Linked DNA regions of Prochlorococcus marinus CUG1417. The protein of the gene in region 2 binds, or shares a complex with, the protein of the main gene of each other region. Links are inferred from orthologs where the notes say so. Each region holds a gene or a part of one and is shown on either strand. Other genes may lie near its edges.

Evidence for each region. The genes of interacting proteins can lie anywhere in the genome.
Region 1: the proteins of hisH (region 2) and hisF are in contact, whole or in part, in a crystal structure (PDB 6RU0), measured with the Thermotoga maritima proteins. The link is inferred for Prochlorococcus marinus CUG1417 from one-to-one orthologs. Residues at the interface, in WP_004080484.1 of Thermotoga maritima: Asn15, Arg18, Arg22, Arg117, Leu118, Pro119, His120, Met121, Gly122, Trp123, Asn124, Asn134, Gly135, Tyr136, Tyr138, Val140, Tyr158, Glu180, Lys181, Ser182, Ser183, Lys184, Ile185; in WP_004080486.1 of Thermotoga maritima: Met1, Leu2, Ala3, Arg5, Ser40, Glu41, Asp45, Glu46, Ala70, Glu71, Ile73, Asp74, Ile75, Pro76, Phe77, Asp98, Lys99, Ser122, Gln123, Glu161, Thr195, Leu196, Asn247, Arg249, Glu251.

What each region holds. Positions count from the first base shown.
Region 1 is NZ_JAAORN010000001.1:410,309-414,553, forward strand. What follows is about bases 1-2,965. They hold hisF (imidazole glycerol phosphate synthase subunit HisF), read left to right. Parts: upstream 1-1,080; coding sequence 1,081-1,851; downstream 1,852-2,965. Other genes in these bases: chlG (chlorophyll synthase ChlG), read right to left, coding at 1-788; petP (cytochrome b6f subunit PetP), read right to left, coding at 797-1,021; ubiE (bifunctional demethylmenaquinone methyltransferase/2-methoxy-6-polyprenyl-1,4-benzoquinol methylase UbiE), read left to right, coding at 1,894-2,595; HA140_RS02335 (DUF721 domain-containing protein), read right to left, coding at 2,601-2,965. In the rest of the region: more of HA140_RS02335, read right to left, coding at 2,966-3,086; HA140_RS02340 (biotin--[acetyl-CoA-carboxylase] ligase), read left to right, coding at 3,162-3,911; HA140_RS02345 (ABC transporter ATP-binding protein), read right to left, coding at 3,914-4,245.
Region 2 is NZ_JAAORN010000001.1:972,117-980,239, reverse strand. The notes cover bases 2,310-5,183. They hold hisH (imidazole glycerol phosphate synthase subunit HisH), read left to right. Parts: upstream 2,310-3,374; coding sequence 3,375-3,992; downstream 3,993-5,183. Other genes in these bases: HA140_RS05700 (RNA methyltransferase), read left to right, coding at 5,140-5,183; HA140_RS05705 (cytochrome c), read left to right, coding at 4,757-5,143; petG (cytochrome b6-f complex subunit V), read right to left, coding at 4,582-4,701; rsmD (16S rRNA (guanine(966)-N(2))-methyltransferase RsmD), read left to right, coding at 4,006-4,605; trxA (thioredoxin), read left to right, coding at 3,040-3,363. Also shown: gyrA (DNA gyrase subunit A), read right to left, coding at 1-1,466; more of HA140_RS05730, read left to right, coding at 1,646-2,309; more of HA140_RS05700, read left to right, coding at 5,184-5,892; bchI (magnesium chelatase ATPase subunit I), read left to right, coding at 6,006-7,094; crossover junction endodeoxyribonuclease RuvC, read left to right, coding at 7,100-7,573; HA140_RS05685 (5-formyltetrahydrofolate cyclo-ligase), read left to right, coding at 7,583-8,123. UniProt on the Escherichia coli protein: IGPS catalyzes the conversion of PRFAR and glutamine to IGP, AICAR and glutamate. The HisH subunit catalyzes the hydrolysis of glutamine to glutamate and ammonia as part of the synthesis of IGP and AICAR.

The DNA of each region.
Region 1 (4,245 bases), 560 kb from region 2 along the record:
AAAATTACAGAGGCTAAATGTTGACCAATAATGACTAATACTACAACCATTGCTAATTGAAAAATGTCAATTAGTCCTGCACTTATTCTACTTGCATTTTTAATTCCAAATACTACTGGTAGAGAATTTAAGCCTAGCTTTGAGTCTCCTTCAACACTTTTGAAATCATTAATAACAGCAATTCCAAGTCCTGAGAGACTATAAGCAAGTGTTAGTATCGCCGTCACTATAGTTAATTTCCCAAACAAGGCTTGTCCTGCCCACCAAGGTAAAGCTATATAAGATGCTCCTAATGCATAATTTCCAAGCCAACCATTCTGTTTTAATTTGAGTGGTGGAGCAGAATATATATAACTAACAAAGGAACCTCCTAATGCCAGAAGTAAGACGGAGGGGAAGCTGTGCTTAGCATATAAATCTAATAGAAAAGCAACTATTAAACCAGCTATAAGTAATACCCAGATTTGTATTTTTACATCTTTAATTGAAATTTTGCCAGAAGGAATTGGTCTGTTTGGTTCATTAATTGCATCAATTTCTTTATCAAAAAAATCATTTATGGTTTGGGTATAACCAGCCAGAAGTGGTCCACTCATCAACATACATGCCAATGAAGCTAGAACATTACTAAATGTCCATTCAAAATTCCCACTTGCAGCTGCTCCACAAATAACCCCCCATATCAAAGGGATCCACGTTATGGGTTTCATTAACTGTATACGGAGTTTCCATATGCTTGATGTTTCAGAGGCACCCTTAATTCCTAATAGTTGTTTTGGATCATTCACTTTACTTTTTAACCTTTCTCAATTTCTTCTGGGAAAAACCAATTTTGCTCACCATTCTGAAATTTTGCGGTGATCCCAATACTCCTGCCGTCGGTCATTTTATAGCCTGTTATTACGGCTTTTGGATTGGAGGATATTTGGTCAATTAATTTAGCTGGTAGTCTATCTTTTACTTTGTTAATGTTAATTTTAATTTTACTACCAATTTTGGGTAATAATTTTGTTTCAGCCATAAGAGGTAAAATGGAAGCTATTATGCAAGATTAACAGCATTTGGACAATTTTTACTAAAATGGTAGCTCTTCGTTTAATTCCTTGTTTAGATGTCGCCAATGGCAGAGTCGTTAAAGGTGTAAATTTTGTTAACTTGAGAGATTCAGGTGATCCTGTTGAATTGGCTTGTAGGTACTCTGATGAAGGCGCAGATGAATTAGTATTTTTAGATATTAGAGCAAGCGTGGAAAATAGGAATACATTAGTTGACCTTGTTTCTAGGACAGCAAAATCAGTAAAAATTCCTTTTACAGTAGGTGGAGGTATAGATTCTGTTTCTTCTATTAATGATCTTTTAAGAGCAGGAGCAGATAAAGTGAGTTTGAATTCCTCAGCCGTAAGAAATCCCTATTTAATTTCTGAAAGTTCTAGAGAATTTGGTAATCAATGCATCGTTATAGCAATTGATGCTCGAAGAAAAGTTGATAAGTTTGGAGAGTGGGAGGTGTACGTGAAAGGAGGTAGAGAAAATACTGGTATAGATGTATTAAGTTGGGCAAAGAAAGTTGAGGAGTTAGGCGCAGGGGAAATATTGCTTACTTCAATGGATGGTGATGGAACACAGAATGGATATGATTTAAATTTGACAGAATCTGTTGCAAATATTGTTGATATCCCAGTAATTGCTTCCGGAGGGGCTGGTTGTTTAGAAGATATCTATGATGTTTTCAATGAAGCCAAAGCATCCGCTGCACTTTTAGCATCATTACTTCATGATAAGAAACTTACTCTACAAGAAATAAAAACTTTCCTTATCGAAAAAAATCTTCCAATTAGACCATATGAATAAAAATTTAATTTAATACCAAAAAAATAAGTTAAAAATTTAAAAATGAAATTCACAAAAACTATCGAAGTCAAAAATATATTTAATAAAATTTCTTATAAATATGACTTTTTAAATAATCTATTAAGTTTTGGGCTGCACAGATTATGGAAAAGGAAATTAGTTAATTTATTGGCACCTTTAAATGGCGAAGATTGGGCTGATTTATGCTGTGGAACTGGAGATTTAGCATTCTTAATTTCTGAGAGAGTTAGTCCAAGGGGGTCGATTACTGGGATTGACAGTGCAGAGGATATCTTAAATATTGCAAAAAAAAAATCAGAGCTTAAAAAAAATAAATTTATTAAGTGGGAAATTAAAGATGTATTAGAAATTAATGATTATTCAAAAAATTTTGATGGGATTTGCATGTCATATGGACTTAGAAACTTAAATAATGTTGAAGAAGGAATAAAAAAAGTTTTTGATCTTTTGAAGGATAAGGGGAGGGCAGGATTTTTGGATTTTAATCACTCAACAAGAAATTCTTTATCCAATATTTTTCAGAAAATTTATTTGAGATTAATTGTAGTAACCATTTCGCGGCTTTTTAATTTAGGTCCAGAGTACGGATATATTGAAAAAAGTATTAGTAATTTTCCAAAGAAAAAAGAGCTTATAAATATTGCTAAAGAAGTTGGATTTAAAAAAGCTGAATATAGGACTATTTGGGGGGGGCAAATGGGAATACTAATTTTAGTTAAATAAAGAATTTAGTTTTTTACTTTTCTCCAACAAAAAGAACACTTTCCCCATCTTTTGATTTCGCCCTCAGGAGTAGGGGAATTACAAAGAGTACAAATGCACATATTATTTTGATTGATTCTGCTTGGATGCTTTGCCCAAACTATCTTTGCATTAGTAGCTTTGATATTTTTATTTTTAATTTCATAATTTTGTATTATTTTTATTTCATTCAAAGTTATTCCAATTTTCTCGATTCTCTCTTTTAATTTATGCTTGTTATAGATTAAAGCTTGGCGCCACTGTGGATGATTTACCGCGATAGTAAGAATTTTTTTTTCAATATTTAATGGTTTACATTCTTGAAATAGTTCTAATCCGATTAAGTTCTTCCAGTTTTCGTTGATTTTAGAGAGTTTATCTAAATCTCCAAAGGATTTTTTGAAATTATCAAGACAAATTTTTAATGGATGTGGATTCCTTCTATTCACTATTGGCAAATACTTTTTGTCCAATTTGTAAAATTTACTTATTAAGACTAAAGTTAATCTAATCTTTTAAAAGATGCTCGTTGTTTTAATAAAAAATTTGTGAAAGTTATTGGACCTGCAGCTAAGACAGTTTTTTATTTAAAAAAAATTCAGGGTCAATATCCAACTTGGACACTTCATTACAAAATAAAATGTAAAAGTACAGAAAATGAGCTAACAAACTTTTTTGAATATTCTGAAATAAAGAAAAATCAGCCTGTAGCTATAATCGCAAGAGAACAGTTCTCGGGGGTTGGCCAAAACTCAAAAACTTGGATTTCACCAAAAGGCGGGATTTGGTTAAGTGCAGCTTACCCAATATTTTCAAAAGAATTTGAATGTCAAATATTTAATTTATCTTTAGGTGTTAAGTTATGTGAAATGCTTAGACAAGAGAATATAAATGTTTGTTTGAAATGGCCAAATGATATTTTTTTTGGTTCAAAAAAGTTGATTGGATTTTTACCGAGGGTTATAACAAGAGGCAAAGAAATTATCTATGTAAGAGTAGGAATTGGCATGAATGTTTTAAATTACACTCCATCGGAAGGTATTTCATTATCAAAAGTACTTCAAACTAAGAATATTAATCAACATTATTGGACAGCCAAAGTTCTTAAAGCTTTTTATGATTCAACTGAATTTAATAAGAAGAAAGAATATGTAATTAAATCAGCAAATAAGTTTCTTAATAAAAGTTTTTTACCTAGTGGTTATTGTCCTAATACATGGAAAATTAAAGATATTGATTTCAATGGGAATTTAAGAATTGAAAATGAAACTGAACTGAAGGTAATTAGACGGTTTTGAATTTAATTAACTTTTAATTCAACTATTCTTCCATCCTTAAATTTGGCTATTTTTTTTGCGCGATTTGCAACTTCATCTTCATGAGTAACTAAAACTATAGTTATTCCAGATTCATGCAGCTTGTCAAAAAGATCTAATACATCTACAGTGGTTTTTGAATCTAGTGCTCCAGTAGGTTCGTCTGCCAACAATATTGCAGGATTATTGATAATCGCCCTAGCAATAGCAACTCGTTGTTGTTGACCTCCGGATAATTGGTTTGGACGATTATTCATCCTTTCTGAAAGACCAACTTTTTCTAAGGCATTCTTAGCTCGCTCTAATCTTTGCTCAG
Region 2 (8,123 bases):
TTATTAAGTTCTTCAAGAATAATTTCATAAATTCTTTCTTTACTATTCAATATTTGCTCATATTGGTTTATTTTTTGAGTTAAATCATCATGTTCAGCCTTAATTTTATCTGCCTCAAGGGCTGTTAATCTTCTTAACTGCATTTGTAAAATTGCCTCTGCCTGCGTGGAAGATAACTCATGATCAGTTTGTAATTTTTCGCGAGCTGTAATTACATCTTTGGCTGATCTTATTAAATTGATAATTTGATCCATAGCAGCTAAGGCTAATAGAAGTCCCTTTACAATGTGATCCCTTTCTTCTGCCTTTCTTAATAAGAATCCTGTTCTTCGTCTTATTGTCTCAACCCTAAAATCTAGAAATACATCTAACATTTTTCGAAGTGAAAGAGTTGTGGGTTCTCCTTTTACCAAAGCTAGAATATTCGCACTAAAGTTATTTTGTAGGGGAGTTAACTTAAATAAATTATTTAAAACTACTTGTGGATAGGCATCTCTCTTTAGTTCGATAACAATTCTCATTCCATCTCGATCACTTTCATCTCTAATATCAGAAATTCCTTCTAATTTTTTATCATTGACCAAGTCAGCAATTCTCTCTATCAAAGCTGCTTTATTAGTTTGAAAAGGTAGTTCCGTAATTATTACTGCATCTTTCTCTGCCCTACCAGCAGCTTTGATTTGTTCAATATTTGCAACACCTCTCATTGTTATTGAACCTCTTCCAGTTTTGAAAGTTTCTCTAATCCCATCTCTTCCTAAAATTTGTCCTCCAGTGGGAAAATCAGGACCTTTGATTATTTCAAAAAGTTCCTTACTTTCAATCGAAGGGTTTTTGATTATTGCTTTGAGACCATTAATTAATTCTCCCAAATTATGTGGTGGAATATTAGTTGCCATTCCAACTGCTATTCCAGATGAACCATTTAAAAGTAATTGAGGTATCCTAGCCGGCAAAACCGTTGGTTCTTGTTGTGAACCGTCAAAATTATCAGAAAAATCTACTGTTTCAGATTCAATATCCTCTAATAAACTTTCGTCCGTAAGAGACTGTAAACGAGATTCTGTATATCTCATTGCTGCTGGAGGGTCGTTATCAACAGAACCAAAGTTTCCATGGCCATCTATGAGTGGCATCCTCATAGAGAAATCCTGGGCCATCCTAACTAAAGCATCATAAACAGCAGTATCGCCATGAGGGTGGTATTTACCAAGTACTTCTCCTACAACTCTTGCACATTTTCTGTATGGTCTACCGCTAGTTAAACCAAGTTCATACATTGCATAAAGAATTCTTCTGTGGACAGGTTTTAATCCATCTCTTGCATCTGGAAGAGCACGACCAACTATAACGCTCATTGCATACTCAAGGTATGAACGAGACATTTCATTTCTTAGGTCAGTCTGAATAATTCGATCGTTATCTTCGCTTAATCCTGAGTTATCGGAATCTAAAATATCAGACATACAAAAATCCTTTCTTTAATAATAATGGCTGATTGTCATAATGAATAAAAAAAAAGATTTATTTAATTCCCAAATACTCACATTTACACACAAATCAAAATAAAACCTGTTGTTTTTGAATAAACCTTGGCTTATTACCCCTTTAGTTGTTAATTTAATCAGAATAAAAGAAAACTATCGTGAATATTGAACTTGGTTTAAATAAAAAAGTCAGACGGGCTTTTGGCATCGATGAAATAGCTTTAGTCCCTGGTAATAGAACACTCGATTACGATTTGACTGATCCTTCCTGGTCAATAGGTGATTTCAAAAGAGAAGTTCCGATAGTCGCTAGTGCGATGGATAGTGTTGTCGATGTCAATACGGCTGTAGAGCTCACAAAATTAGGGTCCCTAGGGGTTATTAATATGGAGGGCATACAAACACGATATGAAAATCCTGATGAAATATTGAACCAAATAGCATCAGTCGGGAAGAATGATTTTGTACCATTAATGCAGAAAATATACAGTGAACCGGTCAAGGAGGGATTGATTGTACAAAGAATAAATGAGGTGAAAGAAAGAGGAGGTATAGCAGCTTTTAGTGGGACTCCTCAAGCCGCCATTAAGTTTAAAGAAACACTTAATCATTCCAAAATAGATTTATTTTTTCTTCAAGGAACAGTTGTTTCCACTGAACATCTTGGTATGGAAGGTAAGGAAACCTTAAATATTAAAGATCTCTGTCAATCTATGAATGTCCCAGTCGTAGCGGGTAATTGTGTTACTTACGAAGTTGCAAAACTTCTTATGGATGCTGGAGTCGCAGGATTGATGGTTGGGATAGGACCTGGAGCGGCTTGTACATCAAGAGGAGTATTGGGGATTGGAATCCCTCAAGCGACTGCAATTGCTGATTGTAGTGCGGCAAGAAATGATTACTTTAAAGAAAGTGGTCGTTATATTCCTATCATTGGTGATGGAGGAATTGTTACTGGCGGAGATATCTGTAAATGTTTAGCATGTGGAGCAGATGCTGTAATGATTGGATCCCCAATAGCTAAATCCTCAAACGCTCCAGGCAAAGGCTTTCACTGGGGTATGGCCACTCCAAGTCCAGTTTTGCCAAGGGGCACAAGAATCGAAGTTGGTTCTACAGGATCCTTAGAAAGAATAATTAAAGGCCCTGCCTTGCTTGATGATGGGACACATAATTTATTAGGGGCTATCAGAACTTCAATGAGTACTCTTGGGGCAAAAAATATTAAAGAAATGCAAGAAGTTGAAATAGTTATCGCACCATCGCTTCTTACAGAAGGTAAGGTTTATCAAAAAGCTCAGCAGCTTGGGATGGGTAAGTAGTTTACTTAGAGCAAATTATAAATCCTTAGTGAATTAAGTATTAAATTTGAAAATTTTTCTAATTAGGAGTTATTATTAAATAATGGGGGAAACCCCATACTCCTCACACACTAAATCGCCCGATTAATCGGGCTTTTTTAGATATTTTGTTACTTATATTATTTAATCTGTAATGAAATCATCACTTAAAAGAATTGCCTGCTAAATTTTCAAAAAGGAATACTTAAATTATGTCATCAGCTCCAGCCGTAACTGATTCTTCATTTGACAAGGATGTATTGCAAAGTGATCTGCCAGTATTGGTTGATTTTTGGGCACCATGGTGCGGTCCATGTAGAATGGTCGCTCCAGTTGTAGAAGAAATCTCAAAAGACTTTGAAGGGAAAATTAAAGTTTTTAAATTAAATACCGATGAGAATCCAAATGTAGCTAGTCAATACGGAATTAGAAGTATTCCTACATTAATGATCTTTAAAGGAGGTCAAAAGGTTGATACCGTTGTTGGCGCTGTTCCAAAAGCAACTCTTTCGAGCACTTTAACTAAGCATTTATAAATTTAAAAGCTTTGCATAAAATTGGGCTAATAGACTATGGAATGGGTAACATTCATTCTGTAACAAAATCTCTAGAAAGTCTTGGAGAAGAAATTATATTAATTAAAAACTTTAATGATTCCAAGCTTTGTAAGGCGATAATACTTCCCGGGGTTGGAGCATTTGATCCAGCAATGAATAATCTCATAAGTACTGATTTGATAACTGATTTGAAAAATTGGATTAAAAGTGGAAAATCCTTTTTTGGGATATGTTTAGGTCTCCAACTCCTTTTTGAATCTAGTGATGAAGGAAAAGTTCAAGGACTGGGAATTTTAAAAGGAAAAATACAAAAAATACCTAATATTGTTAACCAAAGAATCCCACACATGGGTTGGTGCCAACTTTTACCTACAAAGGAAAATACCTTACTTGGGATTGAAGAATTTAATAATTGGGTCTATTTTGTACATTCCTATCATGCAATCCCAGATGACTTAAATATTATTGCAGCTCAGGTTGATTATGGCTCTGAAAAATTAACTGCAATGATTGAGAATGATAATTTATTGGCCTGTCAATTTCATCCGGAAAAATCTGGCAAAACCGGTGAAAAACTTTTGAGAAGATGGCTGAGTAATATTCAATAACAGCTGCTTAGGGATGAAGACTAACTTAAGATTAATAGGTGGTAAAAAACTCCAAAGTCCAAATAATAGTTTTACAAGACCTACAACTTTGAAAGTGAGAGAGGCCATATTTAATATATTGAAAAATAGAGTTGAAGATAGTAACTGGTTAGATTTATTTAGTGGAACAGGAGTCGTATCTTGTGAAGCTTATAACCACGGGGCAAGCAAAATAATTGCAATTGAGAAAAACAAAATCAACTCAAAAATTTGCTTAGAAAATTTACTCTCGTTGGAGAATACCGAGAATAGGATTAATGATATCGAAGTGATTTGTAAAGACGTTTTGAAATGGACAAAACCCAACTATGAGAGAAACTTATCATCAAGATATATTGATTTAAACAATTTAAAATTTGATTTTGTTTATTTAGATCCTCCTTACAATGTGGATTTCCATGAATTAGTTTTAAATCAATTATTTAATTGCAATATTTTAAAAAAAGATTCGATAGTTATTTGTGAACATTCTCCAAATCTATTTATTAAAAAAAGTACTTTGTGGGAAACTATAGATGTTAGAGATTATGGACAGTCAAGATTAACATTCTTAATCAATGTCCAACATTCCTGAACCTCTTCTGTATTGATTCCATGCACTAACGAATAAACCAAGAAGAGTTATTGGTACTAACCCTAAAACAATTCCACAAAGAAGAGGCTCGATCATTTTTTTGCCTTTTTTTAATTTCTTATTCACAATTGTTACATAGAGAATATTTTTTGTGTCAACTTCTTCATCATCTGCAGCAGAAAAAGACTTTAAAAGAGACTTATTGAAAAATTTTTTTATTGTTTTAACGTTTTTATTGATATTTTTTTCAATATTTTTCGTGAATCATCGTGAAAAAAACAAATATATTATTAAAACTCTTGAGCTTAATGGATCTGCTAAGGTAGGCGATTCTATTTTTAAGATAAATTGTGTTGGATGCCATGGGATATCAGCAAGAGGATTAGTGGGTCCTGACTTACATTCAATAACTCAACGTATGAGCGATGAACAGATAATTAAACAAGTTACGGGTGGCCTTACTCCTCCCATGCCAAGTTTTGAAATTGATCCACTAAATATGTCCAATTTATTAAAGTATCTTCATAGCCTTGAATGATTTTGGAGAAGAATTTTTCAAATTTAAAGGTAATATTAGTTGAACCAAATGGCCCTTTAAATGTAGGGAGCATTGCCAGATTATGCTCCAACTTTGAAGTTGATGAATTAAGAATTGTTTCTCCAAAATGCGATATATTTTCTTTAGAAGCAAAAAAAATGGCTCTTAAAGGTCAAAAATTTCTTAATCATTGTAAGATTTTTGATAATCTTGAAAAAGCAATTTTTGATTGTGATTTAGTTCTCGCTTCTAATGGAAGGATTGATATGAGCAAAGATTCATTTTTTGAATCTTCTGAAGATATATTTAATTGGACTATATCTTTTAAAAAAATAAATAATTTAGCAATTATATTTGGTAGAGAAGATAGAGGTTTAACTAATAACGAATTACTTCTGGCAAATAAGACTTTTAATATCCCAACTTCTCTAAATAATCCTTCTTTAAATCTTTCTCATGCAGTTTCAATAGTTTTGTATGAATTAAATAAGTCTTCTAAAAAAAAGTTTAAGAAGGAATTAGAAGTTTTTAATCTTGCATCATCAAAACAAATTCATGATTCATTCTTGGAGATAGAGGAAATGCTTTTAAGAGTTGGATATCTCTTAGAACATACCTCAAGGGCAAAAATAAATAAATTTAAAAATTTTATTTTAAGGGCAAATACATCAACGCACGAAATAAATGTTTTAAGAGGAATTGTCCATCAAATAAAATGGTTTTTGAATAATTCAAAAAAAAATCAGTAACTTTTAAATTAAATTTTCTTTTTCTGTAGTTTAAATTTAATGAGGATATTTACTAAAAACATTTTCTGAAGTAACATCTATTGATTATTTGAATATTTAAGAAAACTAGCACTGTGACTACAACAAAGAAAAGAAGAGTTTTTCCTTTTACAGCTGTAATTGGCCAAGAAGAAATGAAATTAGCTCTTTTGTTAAATGTTATTGATCCAAGAATAGGAGGAGTGATGATAATGGGTGACAGAGGTACTGGAAAGTCTACTACCATCAGAGCCTTAGCTGATTTATTGCCTGCAATAGATGTTGTTAAAGATGACCCATATAATAGTTCCTTAAGTGATCCTGATTTACAGAGCAAAGAAGTTTTAGAAAAAATTGTTCAAGGAGAGAATCTAGAGAGCATTAAAAAACAAGTGCCTATGGTTGATTTGCCTTTAGGGGCTACTGAAGACAGACTTTGTGGAACTATAGATATAGAGAAGGCTTTGAGTGAAGGTGTTAAGGCATTTGAACCAGGGTTATTAGCAAAGGCTAATAGGGGATTACTGTATGTTGATGAAGTTAATTTGCTTGATGATCATTTGGTGGATGTACTTTTAGATTCTGCTGCTTCTGGGTGGAATACAGTTGAGAGAGAGGGGGTTTCAGTTCGCCATCCTGCTAGGTTTGTTCTTATTGGCTCAGGAAATCCAGAAGAAGGGGAATTAAGGCCTCAGTTATTAGACAGGTTCGGAATGAGCGTTGAGGTTAAGACCGTTAGAGACGCTGAATTAAGAGTTCAAGTAGTAGATCAAAGGACATCCTTTGACGATAATCCTGATGAGTTTTCATTGAGTGTGGAGAAACAACAAGATGAACTACAATTAAAGGTTGTTAAAGCTCAAGAAATTTTGAGTTCTGTTCAAATGGATGATGATCTTAGATTAAATATTTCTGCAATTTGCGGAGAACTGGATGTTGATGGGTTACGTGGAGATATAGTAACAAATCGTTCCGCTAGGGCGATCGCAGCCTTTGAGGGAAGAACCGAAGTGCAAGAAGATGATATAGCAAGGGTTATTTCTTGTTCGTTAAGACATCGCCTTAGAAAAGATCCATTAGAACAAGTTGATTCAGGGGAAAGAGTTATTCAAGCTTTTTGTAAAGTATTTGACTTAGATGAAAAAGAAAATCTTTCAAAATTCCAATTAACTGCAGAAGCTTAATTATAGTGAGAATTATTGGGATTGACCCTGGATTGGCGAGAGTTGGGTATGGAATTATTGAAGTAAAAAATGAAAAAAAGATTTTATTAGATTGTGGAGTTATTGAGACGGGAAAAAATAAAAAAGAAGAAGATAGACTTTATGAGATATTCAAAGATCTTAGTGAATTAATAAATTATTGGAATCCAAATATAGCAGCAGTAGAAAAGTTTTTCTTTTATAGATCAAGCACTACTATAAGTGTTGTGCAGGCTAGAGGAGTAATTATGATGGTACTGGCCTCTAAAAAAATTCATGTTAGTGAATATTCCCCCGCTCAGATAAAGTTAACTATTGCTGGGTCTGGAAAGGCCTCTAAGAAAGAAGTTCTTGATGCGGTTATGTATGACCTAAAACTTAAAAAACCTCCAAAACCTGACGATTCGGCAGATGCACTGGCTATAGCACTCACAAAACTTAATGAAGAAGGCTTCAACTGAAGATTAAATATGACTATCTTTGAAAGAAAGAAATTGGAGAGGGATACCTTTAGAAAACTTAGAAATGAGATTTCCCTTAATCAAAAAGAAAATGTAGAAAAAAATGTAAAATTATATGTTGATTCATTTCTTAAGGAATATAAAAAAATTGGTTATATAGCTATATATTGGCCTCTAAAAAATGAAGTAGATATTAGAAGTCTTAAGGAAAAATTTTCTTTAGCTTTGCCCAGATGTAAAGATAAAAAAGAGTTGTTATTTTATCCATGGGATGGAAGACTTCTTACGAAAGACTCTGAAGGGATACTAAGTCCAAATGACTCTTTTGCATTAAGTCATAATCAAATAAGTATGATTCTTGTTCCATGTCTTTCTGTGGATAAAAATTTAATAAGATTAGGTTATGGAGGAGGTTATTTTGATAAATTAAGAAAAGATAAAAATTGGAGAAATGTTCCATGCATAGGAGTCTTAACTTCCAATTGTGTCAGTACGATTCCATTAACCAGAGCTGAGTGGGATATCCCTTTATCAGGCTTTATCACAGAAA